DNA from 2 places in the Rhizobium sp. B21/90 genome. Region 1 is predicted to be linked to the other one. Evidence: riboswitches for the same ligand, from Rfam matches in the RefSeq annotation. Region 1 holds a riboswitch; the other holds the start of a gene.
The links. Region 1 has a riboswitch for S-adenosylmethionine ahead of J5278_RS16760 (O-succinylhomoserine sulfhydrylase). Riboswitches for the same ligand answer to the same signal wherever they lie in the genome.
Positions count from the first base shown of each region.

Region 2: another riboswitch for S-adenosylmethionine. It lies ahead of metA (homoserine O-succinyltransferase); the one in region 1 lies ahead of J5278_RS16760 (O-succinylhomoserine sulfhydrylase).

Region 1 covers NZ_CP072162.1:3,459,664-3,463,949, reverse strand. The annotation lists gene J5278_RS16770 (Hsp33 family molecular chaperone) at 1-424, shown strand, start outside; gene apaG (Co2+/Mg2+ efflux protein ApaG) at 453-845, opposite strand; gene J5278_RS16760 (O-succinylhomoserine sulfhydrylase) at 1,047-2,231, opposite strand; SAM riboswitch at 2,278-2,356, opposite strand; gene J5278_RS16755 (2'-deoxycytidine 5'-triphosphate deaminase) at 2,465-3,556, shown strand; tRNA gene J5278_RS16750 (tRNA-Gly) at 3,623-3,696, shown strand; gene J5278_RS16745 (hypothetical protein) at 3,765-4,286, opposite strand, start outside.
Region 2 covers NZ_CP072162.1:473,084-477,369, forward strand. The annotation lists gene J5278_RS02200 (GntR family transcriptional regulator) at 1-216, opposite strand, end outside; gene J5278_RS02205 (aldose epimerase family protein) at 306-1,331, opposite strand; gene metA (homoserine O-succinyltransferase) at 1,438-2,361, opposite strand; SAM riboswitch at 2,408-2,488, opposite strand; gene J5278_RS02215 (ABC transporter ATP-binding protein/permease) at 2,727-4,286, shown strand, end outside.

The DNA.
Region 1 (4,286 bases):
CCATCGCTGGCGGGCCGGCGGCGTCATTGCCCAGTTCCTGCCCGATGCACCGGAGCGCATGCGCCTGCCGGACCTGCATGGCGGCGACGGCGACGAGAACGCGGTCGACCACACCGACGACGATGCCTGGGCCGAGGCCCGTTCGCTGCTGGAAACGGTGGATGCCGACGAGCTGACCGATCCGCTGGTTGGCACCGAGCGGCTGCTTTACCGGCTGTTCCACGAACGCGGTGCGCGGGTCTACGCGCCTCAGGCGGTCTTCGATCGCTGCAGCTGCTCGCGCGACAAGATCAAGGGCGTGCTGCAGGGGTTCTCCGCCCAGGAAATGGCCGAGAGCGAGGAAGACGGGCTGATTTCGGTGACCTGCGAGTTCTGCTCGACCACCTACCGCTACGAGGCGGCCGAGATCCTGGCAAAGAGCTGAGTGATGCCGGCGCCGTCTTCGGACGGCGTCAGTTCAGCGTCCGCATCAGGCCCGGCGAATCCAGCGAGAAGGCGGGGATATCGACTTCGAACGTCTCGCCCTCGTCGTTCTCCATCGAGTAATGGCCGAACATCATGCCGGAGGGCGTGTCGAGCGGGCAGCCGGAGGAGTATTCGTAGGTGTCGCCCGGATTGAGCTGCGGCTGCTCTCCAACGACGCCGGGACCGGTGACTTCGTCGACCTGTCCGTTCTGGTCTGTGATGTGCCAGTAGCGCGTGATCAGCCGCACCGCAGTGGCCGAGTGGTTGGAAATGACGATCCGATAACCCCAGACATAGCGGCTGTCTTCCGGGTCGGATTGCTCCTCCAGATAGAACGGCTCGACGATCACTTCGATATCTCGTGTAAGGGCGCGGTACATCCCAGCCACCTTGAATGAATTTGGTTACGATATCCTATAGGCTTCAACCTCGGTCAAGGAAGCGAAGGTGAATATGTGCCCAAATGGGAAGGCTGATGCGGCCTTTTGAATATTAAGGGTAATATCTTCAGTTAATAGCTTTCGGCGCAATGCGCAGAAGGCGCTGCCCGCCTGGGCCGGGCAGCGTTGCAAGACATGCGATCAGGCCGATACCTTTGCCAGCGCCTGGGCAAAATCCTCGATCAGGTCGTCGGTGTCCTCGATGCCGGCCGAGAAGCGCACCGTGCCCGGCGAGATGCCGAGTTCGGCGCGAGCCTCGTCAGTGAGGTTCTTGTGGGTGGTGGTTGCCGGATGGGTGATCAGGCTCTTGGCATCGCCGAGATTGTTGGAGATCGTGATGATATCCAGCGCGTTCTGCAGCGCGAAGGCCGCCTCCTTGCCGCCCTTCAGCTCCAGGCAGACCAGCGTCGAGCCGCCGGTCATCTGCTTGGCAATGATATCGGCCTGCGGATGGTCCTTGCGACCGGGATAGATGACCTTGGCGACCTTGCTCTGGTCGGCGAGGAAGTCGGCGATACGGCTGGCATTTTCGGTCTGCTGCTTGACGCGCAGCGGCAGGGTCTCGATGCCCTTCAGCAGCGTCCAGGCGGTGAACGGCGACATGGCAGGGCCGGTGTGGCGGTAATAATCCTGCAGGTGCTCATCGACCCAGGCCTTGTCCGACAGGATGACGCCGCCGAGCGAGCGGCCCTGGCCGTCGATGTGCTTGGTGGCCGAGTAGACGACGATATGGGCACCGAGTTCCAACGGCTTCTGGAAAAGCGGTGTCGCAAAGACGTTGTCGACCACGACCTTGGCGCCGATCTGGTTGGCAAGCCTGGCGACGCCGGCAATGTCCACCACCTCGAGGGTTGGGTTTGTCGGGCTTTCCAGGAACAACACCTTGGTGTTCGGCCGGATGGCCTTTTCCCAGTTGGCGAGATCGCGACCGTCGACCAGCGTGCATTCGATGCCGTAGCGCGGCGCCAGCGTCTCGACGACCCAGCGGCAGGAGCCGAACAGCGCGCGGGCGGCCACGATATGGTCGCCGGCTTTCACCTGGCAGAGAATGGCGGCTGAAACGGCGGCCATGCCTGAAGCCGTCGAGCGTGCCTCCTCGGCACCTTCGAGCATGCACATGCGCTTTTCGAACATGTCGTTGGTCGGGCTGCCGTAGCGGGCGTAGATAAAGCCCTCGGTCTCGCCCTTGAAGCGGGCTTCGGCCGCTTCCGAGGTGTCGTAGACGAAGCCCTGTGTCAGATAGATTGCTTCGGATGTCTCGCCGAACTGCGAGCGCAGCGTGCCGCCGTGAACGAGTTGCGTTGCGGGGCGCCAAGTCTTGGTCATGCCATCACCACCTTCGTGATACAAAAAAACCGGTCGCACAAGCAGACCGGTTTTCAACCCGGTCTTTTTAGCTACTTATTTAACGTGGCTGCAAGCCGACCGGCCAAATCACCACGGGATAAGACTGCAATACTTCCGTTGGCCGCTTGCGTCAATTCCCTGCATTTGGTTTTGTCTGCGGCAAAACAAGGCCCGTATATGGTTTTGTCTGCGACAAGACAAGGATTGAGCAGATGGCTCGCGACACTGGAATCTTGGCGGATCGCGCCATTGCCGCCCTCTTCGAGGTCGGCCGGCTGAAGACGGAGAAGGATCTCGACTTCGATCAGATCCAACCGGCGAGCCTCGATCTCAGGCTCGGGGCCAAGGCCTTTCGCGTCCGCGCCAGCTTCATGCCTGGCCCAGCGAACCTCGTCTCCGACAAGCTCGACAGGCTCAGCCTTCACGTCATCGACCTGACCGAAAGCGCCGTCCTCGAGACCGGTTGCGTTTATATCGTGCCGCTGATGGAGCAACTTGACCTTCCCCAGGACATGTCGGCCTCGGCCAACCCGAAGAGCTCGACCGGCCGCCTCGACATCTTCACCCGCGTCATCACCGACTACGCCCAGGAGTTTGACAAGATACCGGCCGGTTATTCCGGCCCACTCTACCTCGAAATCTCGCCGCGTACCTTCCCGATCGTCGTGCGCCGCGGCTCGCGCCTGTCGCAGATCCGCTTCCGGATCGGCCATGCGATGCTGTCCGAGCCGGAACTGCTGGCGCTGCACGAGACCGAGACGCTGGTCGCCAGCAAGAAGCCGAACGTCACAGGCGGCGGCATTGCTCTGTCGATCGATCTCACCGGCGACCGGGACGGCCTGATCGGCTATCGCGGCAAGCACCACACGGCTGTCGTCGACGTCGACAAGAAGGCCCAGCACGACATCTTCGACTTCTGGGAACCGCTCTACAGCCGAGGCCGCACCGAACTCATCCTCGACCCGGACGAATTCTACATCCTCGTTTCGCGCGAGGCGGTGCATGTGCCGCCGGACTATGCCGCCGAGATGACCCCCTACGACCCGCTGGTCGGCGAATTCCGCGTCCACTATGCCGGCTTCTTCGATCCCGGCTTCGGCCATGCGCCGGCCGGCGGGCGCGGCAGCCGGGCGGTGCTCGAAGTCCGCAGCCACGAGGTGCCGTTCATCCTCGAGGACGGCCAGGTCGTCGGCCGCCTCGTCTACGAGCACATGCTGGAACTCCCGGCCAGCCTCTACGGCACCGGCGCCGGCTCCAACTATCAGGCGCAGGGCCTGAAACTCTCCAAGCATTTCCGCTTGTAACCAGCAATCCCGACCGGCCATTCCATCTTGACAGCCTGGCCGAACTGTTGGAAGGCTTCGCGCCGTGCGGGTGTAGCTCAATGGTAGAGCAGCAGCTTCCCAAGCTGAATACGAGGGTTCGATTCCCTTCACCCGCTCCAACTCCACGCTTCCATATAGTGATCGCCATTTAAGACGCCATATTTCTTCGGGCGGCATGGCAGAGCCATCAACCTTTGGCTTCTCCTACCTCCAGGGGCCGATCTCCAAATATTCGAGCTATCTTGTTGTTGAGAAATCGCGGGGTGCGAAGTTCATCCTCGGTGTGACCATGCGCCACGAGGTAGCGCCACCAATTGTTACAAAGGGATTGAAATGTATTTTGCGCTAACTTAGCGACATTGGTGCCGCTATGTACGTGCGAAAATTGCCAACCTGACGGGACATCTTCATTGCCTTCCACCCAATCAATTCGAACCTCTCCGCCTTGCCAATCCCGTGCCTCGTAACGTGAGTGCTTCGAAGTGTTTGCTATTGCGTCGCACATCGCTTGCTCAGGGATCATTTGATGAAGATTGGCCCAAAAGAGAGTGTCGGAGAATTCTTCCCTTTTATCTCTTGCCGCCCTCTTTTTTGCGCTTTGCACCCATTGGCCTAGGCTCCATGAAGCAATGCTTACATTTATAGCTGCGTAAGCGAGGGGCTGGCGTTCATCTGGATAGCTGCACTGTATATCTCTGAATACTTCGAC
Region 2 (4,286 bases), 800 kb from region 1:
CAGCAGGTCGCGATAGGCGGTGCGCACGGTGACACGGCCGAGCTGCAGTCCTTCGGCGAGATCGCGCTCGGCCGGCAATGCAGTGCCCGGTTTCAACAGTCCTTCTTGAATAAGCCCGGTCAGCGCCATTGCCAGACGCCTGTAAAGCGGCCCGCTCGCTGCCGCATCCCGCAAGCCGCGCCCGTTCAGTTCGGAAATCAAACTGGTTCTATCCATGGGTTCGGATTAGAACCTATGTAGAACCACTTTGCAAGGTATCTCTTGGGCGCCGGTCGCTTAGCCTGCGACCGGCGGAGGCCGTGCGCTTAGTTCTTCGTGAAAATGTAGTCCGTTTCCTGGCGCAGGACTTCGCCGGGATGGAGCGCTGCGGAGGAAAAGCCCGGCTGGTTGATGGCGTCGGGCCAGATCTGCGTCTCCAGGCAGAAACCGGCGAACGGACCCATCATCTTGCCGTCAATGCCGGGGACTGGGACGTCGAGCTTGAAGCCGGCGTAGAGTTGGACGCCCGGTTCCGTCGTGCGCACTTCGAGCGTTACGCCGGAATTGATGCTGCGGGCGAGAACAACGGCGCGCTTGGCCGTGCGCTCCTGCGATAGACAGAAATTGTGGTCGTATAGTACCTGTTCACCGTCGACGAAGCGCTTTATCGGGCCCATTTCTCTCAGGTCGAAGGGCGTGCCGGCGACGGGGGCGATCTCGCCGGTCGGGATCTGCCGCGCATCGGTCGGCAGGTAGTGGTCGGCTGCGATCATGATGTCGTGGTCGAGCGCATCGTCGCGGCCATCGAGGTTGAAGTAGGCGTGCTGGCAGACATTGGCGATGGTCGGCTGGTCTGTCGTGGTCTCGTAGATTACCGACAGCTCGCCATTGCCGTGGACCCAGTAGGTCGCCTGGATCGTGCAGTTGCCGGGATAGCCGCTGCGGCCATCGGGATCGACGATCTTGAGGACGACGCGGTCGGCGGCATGCTCGACGATCGTCCAGTTGCGCAGGGCGATATTGTCGAAGCCGCCGTGCAGATGGGTTACGCCGTTCTCGTTCAGGTCCAGCTGGTACGTCTTGCCGTCGAGCGTGAACCTGCCGTCGGCGATGCGGTTGGCGCAGCGGCCGGGCGTTGCGCCGAAATAGGCGGAGTGCTTTTCGTAGCTTTCGAAGTTGTCGAAGCCGAGCGTCAGGGCCGGCGTGTGGTTTTCAAGTCGGAGATCCTGGATCACTGCTCCCCAGCTGATGACATGGGCAGTCAGCCCGCCGCCCGTGATCTTGACGCGGTGTACCGTCTCGCCGGCCGCAGTCTTGCCGAAAACTTCGCGCTGCAAAGTGCTGTCCGTCATGTCCTCATCCCATTCGTCTCTAGTGCGAGGCGCCGACCCTGCCTCCATTCGCCACTATCCGCAACCCGCCTGCCGGCGGAATCAGTCCTGCGTCCCGGCGACGCGGCTATTTCTGCAAGCCGATGTCGGCCATGTCGTAGGGTGTCGTCTGGTAGATCTCGTTGATCCAGTTGCCGACGAACAGATGAGCGTGGCTGCGCCAGCGGTTGGGCGGCGTCAGGGACGGATCGTTGTGCGGGAAATAGTCGTGCGGCATCTTGATCGGGATGCCGGCATCGACGTCCCGGAAATATTCGTCTGCCAGCGACGTTGAATCGTATTCGACGTGGTTGAACATGTAGAGCCGCCTTGCCGTCTTCTCATGCACCAGGCAAATGCCCATTTCCGGCGATTCCATCAGGATTTCCAAGCCAGGGACGGTTTCGACATCCTTGCGGCGGACTTCGGTCCAGCGCGACACGGGCACGCCGAAGTCGTCGGAAAAGCCGTTGAGATAGACCGAGGACGGGTTCAGGTTCTGGTGCCGGTAGACACCGAACGCCTTTTCCTTCAGCAGATGCTTCGGCACGCCGTGAAAATGGTAGATCGCCGCCATCGCACCCCAGCAGACGTTCAGCGTCGAATGAACGTTGGTGGTCGTCCAGTCGAGGATCTGGCGCATTTCGTCCCAGTAGGTGACTTCCTCGAAGTCGAGCAACTCGATCGGCGCACCGGTGATGATGAAGCCGTCGAACTTGCGATGTCTGATCTCCTCCCAGGTCTCGTAGAACGACAGCAGATGCTCCTCGGAAGTGTTCTTCGCCTTGTGCCCGCCGATGCGGATCAGCGAGAACTCGACCTGCAGCGGCGAGGCGCCTACGAGGCGCGCCATCTGGATTTCGGTCTTGATCTTGTTGGGCATCAGGTTGAGCAGCCCGATCTGCAGCGGACGGATATCCTGACGGACGGCCATCGTCTCTGTCATCACCCGCACGCCCTCTTTGACGAGGGTATCGAAGGCGGGCAGTGTATCGGGGATCTTAATGGGCATGCGCGTTACTCGATCAACTAAACCGGCGGCGAAAAAACGAATCGCTACCGGTCCGCATGCGGCCCTGATTTAGCGACTTGTTTAACGTGGCTGCAAGCCGGCCGGCCAAATCACCACGCGATGTTAAATAGCGCTGGACAGGTTTCGAATCAACATCAATCGCCGGTTGGTAAATGCGCGGCGCGGCGTGGTGAACCTGCAGCGGCATTCGGGCGTATAAGGCTTTCATAAGGTTTGAAGCGCAAGCTGATGGCGAGGAGGGCGGTTCCAGGCCAGGGATCGCTGGCGCTACGCGCTTCGGGCTCGCATGGATGGACATGTGCGATGGCCATGACTATCTGAGGGATGAGGATCAGGATTTTTTAATGGCCGTTGATACTACAGAGAAGCCCAGCGTCCAGGGCGATGCGCGCGTCGGATACGACTTGAGTGTGCTGTACAGGTTGAGGATGATGCTTTCGGCGTTCTGGCATTCGCCAGTGCGCGTCAGGCTCATATCGCTCGTGGTGTCGCTGTTCGTCATCATTCTCGTGACAGCTTATGTGCAGGTTCTCCTGAACGAATGGAATGCGCCGTTCTACGATTCGCTGGCGCGACGCGACCTCAACGAATTCGTGAAGCAGCTTGGTGTCTTCGGCATGATCGCCGGCACCCTGCTAGTCCTCAACGTCATCCAGGCCTGGCTGAACCAGATGGCGGCGCTCTACATGCGCGAGGGCCTGGCGCGCGACCTGGTCGACCAGTGGCTGAAGGGCAAGCGGGCCTTACGGCTGGCATCGTCTGGTCTGATCGGCGTCAATCCGGACCAGCGGCTCCACGAGGATGCCCGCAACCTTGCAGAAAGCACCACGGGCCTTGCGATCGGCCTCGTCCAATCGACGATCCTGCTGATCAGCTTCATCGGCGTGCTCTGGGAGCTGTCGAGCGGCTTCATATTCCATTTTCGCGGCAGCAGCTTTTCCATTCCGGGATACATGGTGTGGGCGGCGATTATCTATGCGGCCTCGGCTTCTTTCCTCAGCCAGTTCGTCGGCGGCAAGCTGGTGCGGCTCAATGCCGACCGCTACTCCAAGGAGGCCGAACTGCGTTTCGCGCTGATGCACGCCAACGAGTACATGCCGTCGATCACCATTGCCGGCGGACAGGAAAACGAGCGTCGCCGCATCAACGGCGATATTTCCTCGGTGCTCGGCGTTATCCGCAAGCTGGCCATCGCCAACACCAACCTTACCTGGGTATCTGCGAGCTACGGCTGGATGGTGCTGGTCATTCCAATCCTGGTGGCGGCGCCAGCCTACTTCTCGGGCGGCCTCAGCATCGGCCAGTTGATGATGGTGGTTGGCGCTTTCAACCAGGTGAACACGGCGCTGCGCTGGTATGTCGCCAATTTCGGGCCGATCGCCGAGTGGCGCGCGACGCTGATGCGCGTTACCGATTTTCGCGAGGCGGTGGTCGAGATGGATATCGAGGACCACCTGCCCAACATGATCGACGTCGCCCGCGCCGCGCCTGGCATGATGGTGCTGAAGGATCTCGAAGTCTCCACCAAGATGTCCGACGAGATCGTCGAGAACGGTTTCCGGATCCGCGAGGGCACGGTGACGATCACCGCCGGCGAGCACATCATGATCAACGGCGATCACGGCGTGAACCGCAAGCTGTTGTTCCAGGCGCTTGCCGGCGAATGGCATTGCGGCAAGGGCGAGATCGACCTGCCGCCGCCGGAAGACATGCTGTTCATGCCGCACACCGCCTATGTGCCGAGCGGAACGCTGCGCGAGGCCATGACCTTCCCCGAGGCACGCGATGCCTACCCGGATTCCGACCTCGAAATGGCGATTGAAAAAGCCGGTCTCGGCAGGCTGAAAGGCAAGCTCGATACGAACGCCCGCTGGGATCGTATGCTCGATACCGACGAACAGAAG